DNA from 3 places in the Streptomyces sp. CRN 30 genome. Region 3 is predicted to be linked to each of the others. Evidence: riboswitches for the same ligand, from Rfam matches in the RefSeq annotation. Region 3 holds a riboswitch; each other region holds the start of a gene.
The links. Region 3 has a riboswitch for cyclic di-AMP ahead of UW392_RS05550 (M23 family metallopeptidase). Riboswitches for the same ligand answer to the same signal wherever they lie in the genome.
Positions count from the first base shown of each region.

Region 1: it holds a riboswitch for cyclic di-AMP, as region 3 does, so the genes downstream of both, UW392_RS36265 (transglycosylase family protein) here and UW392_RS05550 (M23 family metallopeptidase) in region 3, are expected to answer to the same signal.
Region 2: it holds a riboswitch for cyclic di-AMP, as region 3 does, so the genes downstream of both, UW392_RS38290 (transglycosylase family protein) here and UW392_RS05550 (M23 family metallopeptidase) in region 3, are expected to answer to the same signal.

Region 1 is NZ_JAVRHI010000338.1:429-5,605, forward strand. It holds partial or broken gene eno (phosphopyruvate hydratase) at 1-808, opposite strand, end outside; gene UW392_RS36265 (transglycosylase family protein) at 1,059-1,808, opposite strand; cyclic di-AMP (ydaO/yuaA leader) riboswitch at 1,811-1,987, opposite strand; gene UW392_RS36270 (transglycosylase family protein) at 2,164-3,189, opposite strand; gene UW392_RS36275 (cytochrome P450) at 3,370-4,641, opposite strand; gene UW392_RS36280 (nucleoside triphosphate pyrophosphohydrolase) at 4,665-5,177, opposite strand, start outside.
Region 2 is NZ_JAVRHI010000362.1:273-5,449, forward strand. It holds partial or broken gene eno (phosphopyruvate hydratase) at 1-964, opposite strand, end outside; gene UW392_RS38290 (transglycosylase family protein) at 1,278-2,036, opposite strand; cyclic di-AMP (ydaO/yuaA leader) riboswitch at 2,042-2,220, opposite strand; gene UW392_RS38295 (transglycosylase family protein) at 2,495-3,451, opposite strand; gene UW392_RS38300 (cytochrome P450) at 3,662-4,936, opposite strand; gene UW392_RS38305 (nucleoside triphosphate pyrophosphohydrolase) at 5,051-5,177, opposite strand, start outside.
Region 3 is NZ_JAVRHI010000057.1:14,995-20,171, forward strand. It holds gene trmB (tRNA (guanosine(46)-N7)-methyltransferase TrmB) at 1-356, shown strand, start outside; gene UW392_RS05545 (PrsW family intramembrane metalloprotease) at 395-1,762, shown strand; gene UW392_RS05550 (M23 family metallopeptidase) at 1,872-2,918, opposite strand; cyclic di-AMP (ydaO/yuaA leader) riboswitch at 2,930-3,090, opposite strand; gene UW392_RS05555 (PP2C family protein-serine/threonine phosphatase) at 3,345-4,547, opposite strand; tRNA gene UW392_RS05560 (tRNA-Met) at 4,727-4,800, opposite strand; gene UW392_RS05565 (alginate lyase family protein) at 4,896-5,177, opposite strand, start outside.

The sequences.
Region 1 (5,177 bases), on a different contig from region 3:
AGTAGTCCGTCATCTCGGCGGCGGTGCGGTCCTTGCCCTCGAAGGAGTAGACGCCGTCCTTGTAGAACTCGGAGGCGGCGACGTCCAGGGCGAGGGCGATCTGCTCGCCGGGGGTGTAACCGGCTTCCTTGATCGCTTCGAGGATGAGGTCGAGGGCGGCGCGGTTGGAGTCCAGGTTCGGGGCGAAGCCGCCCTCGTCGCCGAGACCGGTGGACAGGCCCTTGGTCTTCAGCACCTTCTTCAGCGTGTGGTAGACCTCGGCGCCCCAGCGCAGCGCCTCGGAGAAGGACTCCGCGCCGATCGGGGCGATCATGAACTCCTGGATGTCCACGTTGGAGTCGGCGTGCGAGCCGCCGTTCAGGATGTTCATCATCGGAACGGGCAGCAGGTGCGCGTTCGGGCCGCCCAGGTAGCGGAAGAGCGGCAGGTCGGACGCCTCGGAGGCGGCGTGCGCGACGGCCAGGGAGACGCCCAGGATGGCGTTGGCGCCGAGCGAGCCCTTGTTGTCGGTGGCGTCCAGGTCGAACATGGCCTGGTCGATCAGACGCTGCTCGGTGGCGTCGTAGCCGACCAGCTCCGGGCCGATCTGCTCGATGACGGCGAGGACGGCCTTCTCGACACCCTTGCCGAGGTAGCGGTTGGTGTCGCCGTCACGGAGCTCGATGGCCTCGAAGGCACCGGTGGAGGCACCGGACGGAACGGCGGCACGACCCGTGCTGCCGTCGTCGAGGCCGACCTCGACCTCGACCGTGGGGTTGCCTCGGGAGTCCAGGATTTCCCGGGCTACGACGACGTCGATGGACGGCACGAGCATCTCCTTCTTCAGTGTGACGCTTCTGTGTGACGCATCTGTGTGCCACGGGTCTGCGGCACGCAGCGGCTCTGCGGGTCCGAGCCTAACCGGCTCCGGGCGATCGGCCAGCCGGTCACCCACCCGTTGGACAGAACCGAGAGTAAATTGTTTCCGAACGGAACAAAAGCGCTCCGGGAACCGGACATGACCCCGCCCCGGCGCGTACGGGGGAACACGCGCCGGGGCGGGGGGTCTGACGGGACCGTCAGCTCAGGTGGAGCTGCTGGCCCGGGTAGATGAGGTCGGCCTCGTCGACGATGTCGTCGTTCAGGTCGAACAGCTTCGACCAGCCGCCCTTGACGTCGTGCTCGGCGGCGATGGAGCTGAGGGTGTCGCCCTTGACCACCTTGTACTCGCCGTCGCCCTTCTCGACCTTCTTGCCGGTCGGCGTGGTGACCGTCTTCTTCTCGGCCTTCTGCTCGGCCGCCGGGCGCTCCTGCGAGCGGGAGGCGGGCTGCTCGGCGGAGCGGTCCTCGGTGGCGCCCGTGGAACCGGTCGATCCGGTGGAGCCGGTGGAGCCCGTGCTCTGCTCCTGCGAACCGCTGCTCTGGCCCTCGTCGGAGGAGCCGCCGCCGGTGTAGCCGGCGCTGGACAGGCCCGTTCCGCAGCTCGGCCAGGCACCCTTGCCCTGGGCGGCGAGGACCTTCTCGGCGACCTGTATCTGCTGGTCCTTGCTGGCCTGGTCGGCGGTGGAGGCGTACTGCGTGCCGCCGTACGCCGCCCAGGTGGAGGCGGAGAACTGCAGACCGCCGTAGTAGCCGTTGCCGGTGTTGATGGACCAGTTGCCGCCGGACTCGCACTGGGCGACGGTGTCCCACTCGGCGGAGGTGGCGGCGGAGGCGTTGCCGGCCGCCATCAGCGGGGCGGCGACGGCGGCACCGGCGACTCCCGCGACGGCGATGGCCCGGGTGGCCTTGGAAGGACGACGGTGCTTGCCCTTGCTGGAAAACAGCATGGAGATCCCCTCACCGACGCCTACGAGGTGAGCTGTCGGGTTCGGGCCGGTTCGGTTGCCCGGCCGTGTCATCCGCGTATGACGCGCTGACACGGCTTCACCCCTAGCCGCTCCGGCTCAACTGCCCGGCGCGGCACTTACCTTGGGTCCCCCGCTCCTGCCTGCGGCGCTTGACGCGACGACTGTTCCCGGGCAGCCGCTGGCAGGATTCGGCGTTGCGGCGGCCGGGGCCCGCGATGGCGAGCGGTGACGACCGTAGACACGCGCCACACGGATTTACAAAGACGATCAGGGCTTCTGAGACCTATCTCTCACGGCGTTTATTACGGACATTCAGCCCGAACCGTGACGCGAACTACCGCTCACTTTCGACCGGTTCGACCGGTTCGGCCGTAAGCGCAAGCTTCTGACCGGGAAGGATGAGGTCGGGATCGAGACCGACGACATCCTTGTTCTCCGCGTAGAGCGAGCGCCATCCCCCGTCGAGCTCAAGGGAGTCGGCGATGGCGCAGAGGCTGTCGCCGGTGCGCACCGTGTAGGTGCCGTCGGCCGCGACGCGCGCCTCGTCGTCGCCGCGCGAGGCGTGCCGGCCCGAGGAGGAGCCCGAACGGCCGTCCGCCGCCTCGCCGTCGGCGCTGCCGCCGCGGTGCCGGCCGGAGCCGGGGGCGGGCGTCTCGGTCAGGTTCGAGATGCCGCCGGCCTCTTCGAGGCTGTCGGCGTCGTCGCGCTTGGTGGTGGCCGAGCCGGTCGCGGCGTCGGTCGGCTCGTCGGAATCGGACGACTTGCCGGACTTGGACGATTCGTCACTCTCGTCCGACGCGTCGGACGAGGCCGAGGCGGACGGCGACGCCGAGGCGCCGGCGTCCTCGTCGGAGTCGGTCGCGGCATCGTCGGACTCCGTCGCCTTCGCGTCGCCCTCGCTGTCCGTGCCGTCCGAAGAAGCGGACCCATCGGACGAAGAAGACGAACTGTCCGATTCGGTGTCCGATGCCGTCGAGCCGGACGAACCGGTGTTCAGGCCGCTGAGCAGGCCGCAGGTCGGCCAGGTGGCGACGCCCTCGGCCGCCAGCACCTTCTCGGCGACGCGGATCTGCTGGGCGCGGCTCGCCTGGTCGGCGCTGGAGGCGTAGGCGAGACCGCCGTACTGCTCCCACTGTTTCTGCGACAACTGCAAACCGCCGTAGTAGCCGTTGCCGTCGTTCTGGCTCCAGGCGCCGCCGGTCTCGCACTCGGCGACACGGTCCCAGGTCGTACCGTCGGCCGCGTTGGCGCCGGTGGCCCCGAGGAGCGGGATCGCGATGGCGGAGCCGGTGACTCCGGCGGCGACGACCAGGGCAGGGGCCTGGCGGGGGCGGCGGTGACGACCGTTCCCGGAGAGCATGCGGAGACCTTTCGCGAGACAGCAGGGCCCGCACGGCGGTTGGTGATCAGCGCCGCGCTGATCCGTGAACGTATAGGCATACGATCACTCATCACAAGTTCATGCCGTGCAGATCACATGGAGATCACGGAGCTGAGCGCGTGTCACCTTTGCGGCTGCGACGGCCCCTTCGGGCCGGCGTCACGAGACCGGGGTGAAGGAGACCGGCAGCGTGCGCAGTCCGCGCATGATGAGGCCGCCGCGCCAGCGGAGTTCCGCCGGGTCGGCGGCGAGGCTCAGGTCCGGCAGCCGGGTCAGGAGCGTGGCGAGCGCGGTCCGGCCCTCCAGGCGGGCGAGCGGGGCGCCCAGGCAGTAGTGGATGCCGTGGCCGTAGCCGAGGTGCTGGTTGTCCCGGCGGCTCAGGTCCAGCGTGTCCGGCTCCGTGAACCGCTCCGGGTCGCGGTCGGCGGCGGCGAGGACGACGAGGACCGGGTCGCCGGGGGCGATGTCCTCGCCGCCGAGGGTGAGCGGCCGGGTCGCGAACCGCCAGGTGGCCAGCTCCACGGGGCCGTCGAAGCGGAGGAGTTCCTCGACGCCGGTCGCCAGCAGGCCGTCCTCGCCGGCGGCCAGGGACTCCTGGAGGCGGGTCCGCTGCCCGGGGTGGGTGAGCAGGGCGTACATCCCGTTCCCGATGAGGTTGACGGTGGTCTCGAACCCGGCGAAGAGAAGGATGAAGGCCATCGCGGCGGCCTCGTTCTCGGTGAGGTGCTCGCCGTGGTCGGAGGCGCGGATCAGACCCGAGATCAGGTCGTCGCCGGGGTCGGAGCGCTTGCGGTGGATGAGGTCGGCGAGGTAGCCGCGCATCTTCTTCACCGACCGCGCGACCCCGCCGCGCGGCCCCCCGCCGTGCCGGATCATCATCCCCGCCCAGTCCCGGAAGTCGTCCTGGTCCTCGCGCGGGACGCCGAGCAGGTCGCAGATGGCGTAGATGGGGAGGGGGAAGGCGAACTCGTGGATGAGGTCGGCCTCGCCGCGCCCGGCGAAGGAGTCGATGAGGCCGTCGGCCAGTTCCTGCACGCGGGGCGCGAACTCGGCGACACGGCCCGGGGTGAACGCCTTGCTGACCAGCCGCCGCAGCCGGGTGTGGTCCGGCGGGTCGATGTTGAGCAGGTGCGTCATCAGCTCGGCCTTGCGCTCGCCCGGGATACCGGTCCGGCCCTTGGCGTGCGCGTCCCCGGCGTGGTGGGCGGGGTTCTTGGACAGCCTGGGGTCGGCGAGGGCCTGCCGCGCGTCGGCGTACCGGGTGACCAGCCACGCCTGAACCCCGCTGGGCAGCCGGGTGCGGTGCACGGGGGCGTGCTCCCGCAGCCAGGCGTAGGCGGGGTAGGGGTCGCTCGCGAACTCCCAGGTGAACAGTTCCGGAGCGGGGGTGCTGGGGATGGTGGTGCTGAGGTGCGTGGTGTGGTCGTTCACCTCACGACCGTAACCGGGGCGCGTCAGCCGGCGTCGGCCGCAGCCGCCGCCCCGTTTTCCTTCTTCCGCTCCGTCTCACGGATGGCGTCGCGGTAGGTGCGGGCGGCGGCGTGCAGGGCGGTCTCCGGGTCGACGCCCTCGGCCTCCGCGCGGACGGCCAGGGCCAGCAGCTCGTAGCCGAGGCCCTCGCCCCGGGGCAGCGGGGTGTCGAGTCCGGCTGAGCGCACCCGGGAGGCGAGCTTCGCGGCGAGCGCGAGTCCGGGCTGGCCGAGCGGGACGCCCTCCGTGACGGAGGTACGCCGCTTCTCGACCTGCTTCGTGCGCAGCCACTGCTCACGGACCTCCTCCGGGGTGGTGACGACGGCGTCCCCGAAGACGTGCGGGTGGCGGTGGACCAGCTTGTCGACGATGGTCCCGGCGACGTCGTCGACGGAGAAGGGCGCGTCTGGGTCGTCCTCCGCGATCCGCGAGTGGAAGACGACCTGGAGCAGGACGTCGCCCAGTTCCTCGCGGAGGTCGTCGCGGTCGCCGTCCTC
Region 2 (5,177 bases), on a different contig from region 3:
GGGCCAGGCGCTCGGGGTTGGTGACGAACAGGTCGTCGCCGACGAGCTGGACTTTGTCACCGAGCTGGTCGGTGATGGTCTTCCAGCCCTCCCAGTCGTCCTCGAACAGCGGGTCCTCGATGGAGACGAGCGGGTACGCCTCGACGAGCTCGGCGTAGTACTCGGTCATCTCGGCGGCCGTGCGCTCCTTGCCCTCGAAGGAGTAGACGCCGTCCTTGTAGAACTCGGAGGCGGCGACGTCGAGCGCCAGGGCGATCTGCTCACCGGGGGTGTAGCCGGCCTCGTTGATCGCCTCGAGGATGAGGTCGAGGGCCTCGCGGTTGGAGCCGAGGTTCGGGGCGAAGCCGCCCTCGTCGCCGAGGCCGGTGGCCAGGCCCTTGTTCTTCAGGACCTTCTTCAGCGTGTGGTAGACCTCGGTGCCCCAGCGCAGGGCCTCGGAGAAGGTCTCCGCGCCGATCGGGGCGATCATGAACTCCTGGATGTCCACGTTGGAGTCGGCGTGCGAGCCGCCGTTCAGGATGTTCATCATCGGCACCGGCAGCAGGTGCGCGTTGGGGCCGCCCAGGTAGCGGAAGAGCGGCAGGTCGGACGCCTCGGAGGCGGCGTGCGCGACGGCGAGGGAGACGCCGAGGATGGCGTTGGCGCCGAGGGAGCCCTTGTTGTCGGTGGCGTCCAGGTCGAACATCGCCTGGTCGATCAGGCGCTGCTCGGTGGCGTCGTAGCCGACCAGCTCCGGGCCGATCTGCTCGATGACGGCGAGGACGGCCTTCTCCACGCCCTTGCCGAGGTAACGGCTGGTGTCGCCGTCACGGAGCTCGATGGCCTCGAAGGCACCCGTGGAGGCACCGGACGGAACGGCGGCACGGCCGGTGCTGCCGTCGTCGAGGCCGACCTCGACCTCGACCGTGGGGTTGCCTCGGGAGTCCAGGATTTCCCGGGCTACGACGACGTCGATGGACGGCACGAGCATCTCCTTCTGGGATGTGACGCGGGTACGAGGGCAGTGGCCCTGCGGGATGAGCCTAACCGGCTCCGGGGGATCGGCCAGCCTGCCGGTCACCCTGGGGACATAACCGAGAGTAAATTGTTTCTGAACGGAACAAACGCGGACCAGTGCGACCGGCCGCCGCCGCGCGCCCGGGAAGCCCCCGCGGCGCGCGCGGACGGCTCGCGGAAAAGCCCCGCCCCGGTGCGCATGGGGGGAACACGCACCGGGGCGGGGCGCCCGTGGGGACGGGGGTGGCCGGCCGGGCCGGCCGTCACCGGTTCGGCCGTCGTCAGCTCAGGTGCAGCTGCTGGCCCGGGTAGATGACGTCGGCGTCGTCGACGACGTCCTTGTTCAGCTCGTAGAGCTTCTCCCAGCCGCCCGCGACGTTCTTCTCGCCGGCGATGCCGCTCAAGGTGTCGCCCTTGACGACCTTGTACTCGCCGTCACCCTTCTTGACCTTCTTGCCGGTCGGGGTCTCGACGGTGGCCCGCTCGGAGGAACGCGAGGCGCGCTGCTCCTGGGTGCTCCCGCTCGGCGCGCTCTGGCTCGGCGCGCTCTGCTCGGGGGCGCTCTGCCCGGCGGACCCGGAGCCCGAGCCCGAGCCCGAACCGGAGCCGGAGCCCGAACCGGAGGTCGACGGGGCGGCCGCGGCACCGTTGTACGCGGCACCGGACAGGCCCGTACCGCAGTTCGGCCAGGCACCCTTGCCCTGGCCCGCGAGGACCTTCTCGGCTATCTCGATCTGCTGGGCCTTGGAGGCCTTGTCCGCGGTGGCGGCGTACTGGGTGCCGCCGTAACCGGCCCAGGTGGAGGCGGAGAACTGCAGACCGCCGTAGTAGCCGTTGCCGGTGTTGATCGACCAGTTGCCGCCGGACTCGCACTGGGCCACGGTGTCCCACTCGGAGGCGGACGCGGCGGAGGCGGAGCCCGCCGTCAGCAGCGGGGCGGCGATCGCGGCGCCGGTGACGCCGGCGAACGCGACGACCTGACTGGCCTTGGACGGACGGCGGTGCTTGGTCTTGTTGCCCTTGTTGCAGGAACGCAGCATGAAGTTGATCCCCTCACCGACGCCTGCGAGGTGAGCTGTCGGGTTCGGGCCGGTCAGATTGCCCGGCCGCGCACGGCGTACTGCCCTGCGCGGCTTCACCCCAAGCCGTTTCCGGGTGTCTCTCGACTCCCGGGCCCGGCACCTACCTTGGGTCCCCCGCTCCTGCCCACGGCGCTTGCGCGACGACTGTTCCCGTACGGCCGTTGGCAGGATTCGGCGTGACGACCGCGGGGCCCGCTGTGGCGAGCGATCACGACGGTAGGCACGTGTGACGCCGGAACACAAAGACGATCAGGGCCTTTGTGACTCATCTCCCACCGAGATCAAATGGTGCATACGGCGCGAATGCGCTCGCGAACTGCCGCGCGTTCCGGCGTCCTTCAGCTGCCCGCCGGACACCCGGAACGCAGCGGTCGGGCGCTGGTCCCCAGCGCCCGACCGGGAACGATGCGATCCGCCTAGAGGGAGCTGCCGCCGGCCCAGAGGCCGTCACCGGAGCGGAGGGTGTACGCGCCACCCGTCAGCTCGCTGACCACGTCGACGGGCTGGGCGGCGTGGCGTCCGGTGGAGGCGGTTGACCCGCCCGTGACGCCGGCGGCCGGCTGCTCGGCGGCACTGTCGCCGCGGTGCCGGCCGGTGCCCTCGGCCGCGTCCGTGGAGGCGTCGGCGGAGGGGGCGGCGGACTCGGAGGGGGAGGCCGACGCGGCGTCGGTCGCCAGGCCCTCCTCCGTCTCGCCGGCGGCGTCCTCGTCACCGCCCGGCTCGCCGGACTCGTCGCCCGACGCGGAGGCCTTCGGGTCGTCCTCCTCCGACGTACTCGCGCCGGAGGCGCCGGACTTGTCGCCGGACGCCGTCTCGTCGGCGGTGCCGGCACTCGGGGAGGCGCTCCCGGTGGAGCCGCTGCCGGGCGTGGTCGTACCGGCCGCCGGCGTGGCGGACTCCGACGAGCCGGACGCGCCGGAGGAAGCGGAAGACCCGGAGGAACCGGAGGACTTGGTGGAGCCGCCCTTCGCGCTGGTGTCGGTGTCCGCCGCGTCGTCGTCGCCGGCGAGCCCGGCGAGCACGCCGCAGGTGGCCCAGGCGATGGCACCCCGGTCGGCGAGCATGCTCTCGGCGACGGCTATCTGCTGGGAGCGGCTCGCCTGGTCGGCCCTGGGGGCGTAGTCCAGACCGCCGTACTTCTCCCAGTCGCTCTGGGACATCTGGAGTCCGCCGTAGTGGCCGTTGCCCGTGTTGGCGCTCCAGGACCCGCCGCTCTCGCAGTCGGCGACCTGGTCCCAGACCGTTCCGTCGGCCGCGCTCGCCCCGCTCGCGCCGAGCAGCGGGATCGCGATGGCGGATCCGGTGACTCCCGCCGCGACGAGGAGGGCCGGAGCCTGACGGGGGCGCCGGTGACGACCGTTCCCGGAGAGCATGCGGTTGCCTTTCACACGACAGCAAGGAGCGGCCCGGCCGGCCCCGGTGTGAGGCGCGCCGGTCGCGTTGATGCGTGAACGTAGCCGCAGTCGATCACTTGTCACAAGTCAATGCAGCGCAGATCACGCGCAGATCACGAACTTGATCAAGCGTCACATTCGTCCGGCTGTGCGAGGTCGCGCGATCACCTCCGACGTGCACTTCCGGCGTCATGACCGAACCGGTGCGAACTCCACGGGAAGCGTGCGCAACCCCCGCATAATGAGCCCGCCACGCCACCGCAAATCGGCTGGATCCATCGCAAGTCCGAGGTCCGGAAGGCGGGTGAGGAGCGTCGCGAGCGCGGTCTGCCCCTCCAGCCGGGCCAGGGGTGCGCCCAGGCAGTAATGGATGCCGTGCCCGTACCCGAGGTGTTGGTTGTCACGGCGCGAGAGGTCGAGGACGTCCGGGTCGGCGAACCGCTCCGGATCGCGGTCGGCCGCCGCGAGCACCACGAGCACGGGGTCGCCGGACGCGATGTCCTGCCCGCCGATCGTGAGAGGGCGGGTGGCGAAGCGCCAGGTGGCGAGCTCTACGGGGCCGTCGTAGCGCAGCAGTTCCTCCACGCCGGTCGCGAGCAGGTCGCGCTCGCCCGCGGCCAGCGAGCGCTGGAGGCGTTCGCGCTGGCCGGGGTGGGTGAGGAGGGCGTACGTGCCGTTGCCGATCAGGTTGACGGTCGTCTCGAAGCCGGCGAAGAGCAGGATGAAGGCCATCGCCGCCGCCTCGTTCTCGGTGAGGTGCTCGCCCTCGTCGGAGGCGCGGATGAGACCGGAGATGAGGTCCTCGCCGGGGGCGGGGACGTCGGGGAGTGCCTCGCGCTTGCGGTGGATGAGGTCGGCGAGGTAGCCGCGCATCTTCTTCACGGACCGGGCGACACCGCCCCGCGGCCCCCCGCCGTGCCGGATCATCATGCCCGCCCAGTCCCGGAAGTCGTCCTGGTCCTCGCGGGGGACGCCGAGCAGGTCGCAGATCGCGTAGATGGGGAGCGGGAAGGCGAACTCGTGGATGAGGTCGGCGCTGCCGCGTTCGGCGAACCCGTCGATGAGCTGGTCGGTGAGCTCCTGCACCCGGGGGGCGAACTCGGCCACGCGGCGCGGGGTGAACGCCTTGGAGACCAGCCGACGCAGCCGGGTGTGGTCCGGCGGGTCGATGTTGAGCAGGTGCGTCATCAGGTCGGCCTTGCGCTCGCCCGGGATGCCGGTCTTCCCCTTGGCGTGGGCGGGTTCGTCGTGGTGCGCCGGGTTCTTGGACAGCCGCGGGTCGGCGAGCGCCTGCCGGGCATCGGCGTAACGGGTGACCAGCCAGGCCTCCACCCCGCTGGGCAGCCGGGTCCGGTGCACGGGCGCGTGCTCGCGCAGCCAGGCGTACGCGGGATAGGGGTCGGTGGCGAACTCCCAGGTGAAGAGCGTGGGCGCGGCGTCGGCGGGCCGGGGTTGCTGGGTCACCTCCCGACCGTATCCGGCGGGCTGCGGGGCTCGCCGGTGGGTGCGGTCCGCGCTCGCGCCCGACCGGCGCCGTACCCGGTACCGGCGGCCCGCCGTGCACGGATCCACAGGCTCTCAGGCCCCGCCCAGGCCCTCCGCGCCCCGTATGGCGTCACGGTACGCGCGGGCCGCTGCTCGCAGGGCCGCCTCGGGGTCGACGCCCGTGGCCTCGGCGCGGGCCGCCAGGGCGAGCAGTTCGTAA
Region 3 (5,177 bases):
GCGTCTACTTCCCCGATCCCTGGCCCAAGGCACGCCACCACAAGCGCCGCCTGATCCAGCCGGAGTTCCTGGACCTGGCCGCGACCCGTCTGGCACCCGGCGCGGTGGTGCACTGCGCCACCGACTGGGAGCCGTACGCGGAGCAGATGCTCCAGGTCCTCACCGCGCACCCGGCGTTCGAGAACACACGGCCCGACGGCGGTTTCGCGCCCCGTCCCGCCCACCGCCCGCGGACCCGTTTCGAGGGCCAGGGACTGGACAAGGGACATGTGGTGAACGACCTGCTCTTCCGCCGCGTACCGCACCGGGTGAGGCACCGGCCTCAGCACCAGGACCAGCCCCCCACCGGCGCCTGAAGCCCGGGAGGCGCCCCCGTCTCGTCAGGATCGATGCCGTGGCCACCAGTTCCCCGTATCCGACGCCCGCCGGTGGGCCGCCCGGTGCCGCGCTCCGCGTCCCGCGCCGGCACTGGTGGCAGCGCCGCTGGGTGCGGTACGGCGCTTTGATCACCCTGCTCGCCCTCTCCGGTCTGGTCATCCTGGCCCTGGTGCGCGAGCAGACCGGCACGGAGGGCTTCCTGGTCGGTCTCGGTCTCGCGGTCCTGCCGGTGCCGCTGCTCCTGGCGGCGTTCCGCTGGCTGGACCGGGTGGCGCCCGGACCCTGGGGCCACCTGGTGTTCTCGTTCGCCTGGGGGGCCTGCGCGGCGGCGCTGATAGCCATCGTCGCCAACAGTTTCGCGACCCGCTGGATAGCGACGGCCACCGCGGACCCGGCGGGCGCGGACACCCTGGGCGCCACGGTGATAGCGCCGGTGGTGGAGGAGTCCGCGAAGGCCGCCGCGGTCCTGCTGGTCTTCCTCTTCCGGCGGCGGCACTTCACCGGGCTCCTCGACGGCGTGGTCATAGCCGGGGTCACCGCCACCGGCTTCGCGTTCACCGAGAACATCCTCTACCTCGGCACCGCCTTCGGCACCGACCAGATCACCGGCGGCCGGGGCATCGCCTCCGTCACCGCGGCGACGTTCTTCGTGCGCATCGTGATGTCGCCGTTCGCGCATCCGCTCTTCACGGTCCTCACCGGCCTCGGCTTCGGTCTCGCCGTGCTCGGCGGGGCCGGCCGGCGCGTCCGCCGCGTGCTGCTGCCCTTCGCCGGTCTGCTGCTGGCGATGGGCACGCACGCGCTGTGGAACGGTTCGTCGGCCTTCGGCGAGTACGGCTTCTTCGCGGTGTACGCGGTGTTCATGGTGCCGGTGTTCGGCCTGCTGACCTGGCTCGCGGTGTGGACCAGGCAGCGCGAGCTGGTCACCGTACGGACCGAGCTGCCCGTCTACGCGGTGGCGGGGTGGCTGACGCCGGCCGAGCCGTACGCGCTCGGCTCGATGCGGGCGCGGCGCGTCGCCCGGGACCACGCCCGCCGGTACGCCGGGAAGGAGGCGGCGCGGGCGGTGGCGGAGTACGAGGCGTACGCGACGTCGCTGGCGTTGCTGCGGCACCGGGCCCGGGGCGGCCGGGTGGGCGCCGACTTCGCCGTACGGGAGCGGGAGCTGCTGGAGCGGCTGTGGAGCCGGCGCGAGGTGGCGCGTCCGGCGCTGGACCACGCGGCGCGGGCCACGGCTCCGCCGGTTCCGGTGACGGTCCCGCCCTGGCCGGTGTACGGCGTGTACGGGCAGCCGGCCGCGCCGCCCGCGGCGTACCGCCCGCCGCCGTACGTGCCCCAGCCGTATGTGCCCCAGCCGTACGCCTGCAACCCGTACCGGCCGTGAACCGCCACGGACCGCGACGACCGCGGGACGGCGACGGCCCGCCGAACCGGCAGCCCTGACGTCGGGGGGTCGTCGCCAGGACCGCCGGGGTTCTCGGGGCGGGACGGTCCTACGGGTTGAGGCCCTTGCTCTGCAGCCAGGCCATCGGGTCGATGCCGGAGGCCGCGCCGTCGGGGTGGACCTCCAGGTGGAGGTGGGCGCCGGTGACGTTGCCGGTGGCGCCGACGCGGCCGATGACGTCGCCGGTGTTGACCTGCTGGCCGACGCTGACGCTGATCGAGGACTGGTGGCAGAACCACAGCTCGGTGCCGTCGTCGAGGGTGAGGATCGTGCGGTAGCCGTAGGAGCCGGCCCAGCCCGCCTCGGTGATCGTCCCGGTGTGGACGGCCTTGATGAGGGTGCCGGTGGGGGCGGCGAAGTCGAGTCCGGTGTGGTAGCCGGAGGACCAGTACGCGCCGGCCTGCCCGAAGGTCGAGGAGATCGTGTACGAGGAGGTCGGCAGGGCGTACTGCGCGGCGAGCTTGGCGAGCCGCTCGGCCTCGGCCTTCTTCGCGGCCTCCTCCTCCGCCTTCTTCTTGGCGGCGGCGGCCTTGGCCTCGGCCTTCTTCTCCGCCTCGGCGGCGGCTTCGGCGGCCTTCTTCTCGGCGGCCGCGGCGGCCTCCTCGGCGGCCTTGGTGTCGACCTGGTCCTGCTGCTGCTCGGCCTGCGCCATGATCCGCCCGACCAGTGCCTGGCCGGCGTCCGCGCTCTCCTCACCGCTGTCGGAGGCGACGGCGCCGACGGCGGCGATGGAGCTGAGCGGGGCGACGGCGGTGTCGTCGGCGGCCGCCTCGTCGTCGTCCGAGATGAGCGAGCCGACGTTCGGCAGGTCGGGCATGGATATCGAGACCGGCGGCTTGCCGGTCTGCGCGCTGGCCATGCCGCCGGCGCCGACGGCGGCTATGACACCGACGCCGAGGACGGTGGAGCTGCGGGCGAGTCCGCCGCGCTGCTTGGCGACGCGGTGCTTGCCGCGCACGGGCCGGATGGACTCGGCGGTGGGGTTCCACTCCTCGAAGGGACCCTCGTCGGGGCGGTAGCCGCCGTAGCCGAAGGTGTCGCCCTCGTGCTGGGCCGGCAGGAACGGGGCCTCGGGGGCAGGCCGGTTGGACGCCACGTGGGCGTACTCCTTTCCTTCCTTCTCGCCTACCGGGTTAGCTGACGGGTTCGGAGCAGGAAGGTCTCCTACGCGCGTATACGGGCTGTGGTCTCCACAGCCGTGGACGAGCGATTCACCCCAAGGTGGTGGTTCCCCGGTTCCCTTTGACGGGATTCGGCGCGTGCGCACGGAGCCGCCTTCTGTGACGGCTGGGACGACCGCGCTGCGTTATCGAACGTTAATAGACACGAGGTGCGTATTCCAAGCCGTTCCCCTTGATCATTAAGGGATCCCGCCGGAACCAAGGCCGCACGACCGGCGAAAACCGGGCGAGTTGACCCGGTACCGCCACACCACGGAATCGATCTACGCCACCCCTTGAAGCTGACCGTGCCTCAGTTGTTATGCGGAGGGCGCTCGGCACGTCACCCCCGGTGACAACGGTCAGGGACGGCGTACGGCGAGCAGCGCCATGTCGTCCGCCATGCCGCCCCCGGAGTGCCGGCGCACGTCCGCGGCGAGGACGTCGAGGAGCGCCTCGGGGTGCCGGAAGCTGCGGCCGGTGAGCCGGACGCACGGGTCGTAGAACTCGCCGTCGGCGTCGCGGGCCTCGGAGAGACCGTCGGTGTAGAGCAGCAGGGTGGCACCGCTGGGAAAAGTGGTCTCCTCGGCGCGGTCCGGCCAGACGCCCAGTTCGCCCATGCCGAGCGGCAGCGCGGGCTCGCGGGCGCTGAGCATGCGCAGGCGGCCGTCGGCGTAGAGCAGCAGCGGTGGCGGGTGGCCGCGGTTGACGACGCGGACGACTCCGTCGCCGTGCGGGAGTTCGACGAGGACGGCGGTGGTGAACCCCTCGAAGGCGTCGAGTCCCTCGCGGCGGGTGCCCTCGCGGGCCAGCGCCCGTTCGAGCCGCTGGGCGACCGCCTCCAGGGACGCCTCCTGCTCGGCGGCCTCGCGGAAGGCCCCGATGACGACGGCGACGGCGGCCACCGCGCCCATCCCCTTGCCGCGTACGTCCCCGACGATCAGGCGGATGCCGCGCGGGCTGTCCTGCACCGCGTAGAGGTCGCCGCCGATGAAGGCGTCGGCCTGGGCCGCCTCGTAGCAGGCGGCGATCTCGAAGCCGCCGAGCCGTTCGACGGGCTGGGGCAGGACGGCGCGCTGGGCCGCCTCGGCGATCTCGCGGGCGGTGGCGAGCCGCTCGTCGGTGCGGCGGACGAAGCCGTTGACGAGGACGGCGAGCGCGGCGACGGTCGCTATGGTCACCAGCTCGGTGATCGAGTCGATGTAGTGGGCGACGCCCTTGGAGAGCTGGAGGCCGATGACCGCGCCGACGACGGCGATGCCGGTGAACAGGGTGCCGCGCCGGGAGTAGAGCGGCGCGGCGAGCAGCGGAGCGGCGGTGTAGAGGGGGCCCGCGGTGAAGTAGCGCGGGGTGAGGAGGTCGTAGACGACGGCGACGACGACGAGGAGCAGGGGGAGCAGGCGCACGAGGGTGTGGGCGGAGGTGAACCGCCGTCCTTCCGCGCGCCCCGGGAGCCGGGTCGCTCCGGAGCCGTCGTCGCCGAGGCCGGGGTCGGGCACCGGATCGCCGGGCAGCCGGCCGCCGGCCCTGGCGTACGGTCCCTCGCCCACGTCACCAGGCCGCACGTCTCGCCTCCCGCCAACCTGTACCCGCCGCCGCTTCCCGTCCCGCCAGTCCAGGGTTCCCGGAGCGGGGGCGGGCGGCGAGCGCAGAGGGCCGTACGGATGAACGCGGGCGCGTGGGAGCCTGCGGGGAAACGCACCGGAGGCCGGAACCCTGTCGGATTCCGGCCTCCGGCCTTCAGTAGCGGGGACAGGATTTGAACCTGCGACCTCTGGGTTATGAGCCCAGCGAGCTACCGAGCTGCTCCACCCCGCGTCGTTGTGTCTTCAGTGTACGCCATCCGCGGGGTGCTCGTCACACGCGTATCGCGCGCCCCTCGTCCGCGGTATCCGCCGGGTCGTCCGGCGGGGTCATCGGCCCGGGTTGCCGGCGTGGGTGAGGGTCTCCCAGGAGACGAAGAGGTCGTCGGTCCCGGCGGGGCGGGTCCTGGCCGCGAGCCTGTGCGCGGCGGGCACGGAGGTGCCGGCCCGGTTCTCCAGGTGGTTGAGGGCGACCTCCAGGTCGGGCCCGAGGTTGCGCTCGACCTTGCCGCCGCAGAGCCAGCGGGGCGTGGTGCCGGCCGCCTGCTGCCGGGCGTGCAGCGCCAGCGCGGCGGTGAGCCGGTCCTGCACCTCGCCGTACAGGTCGACGCC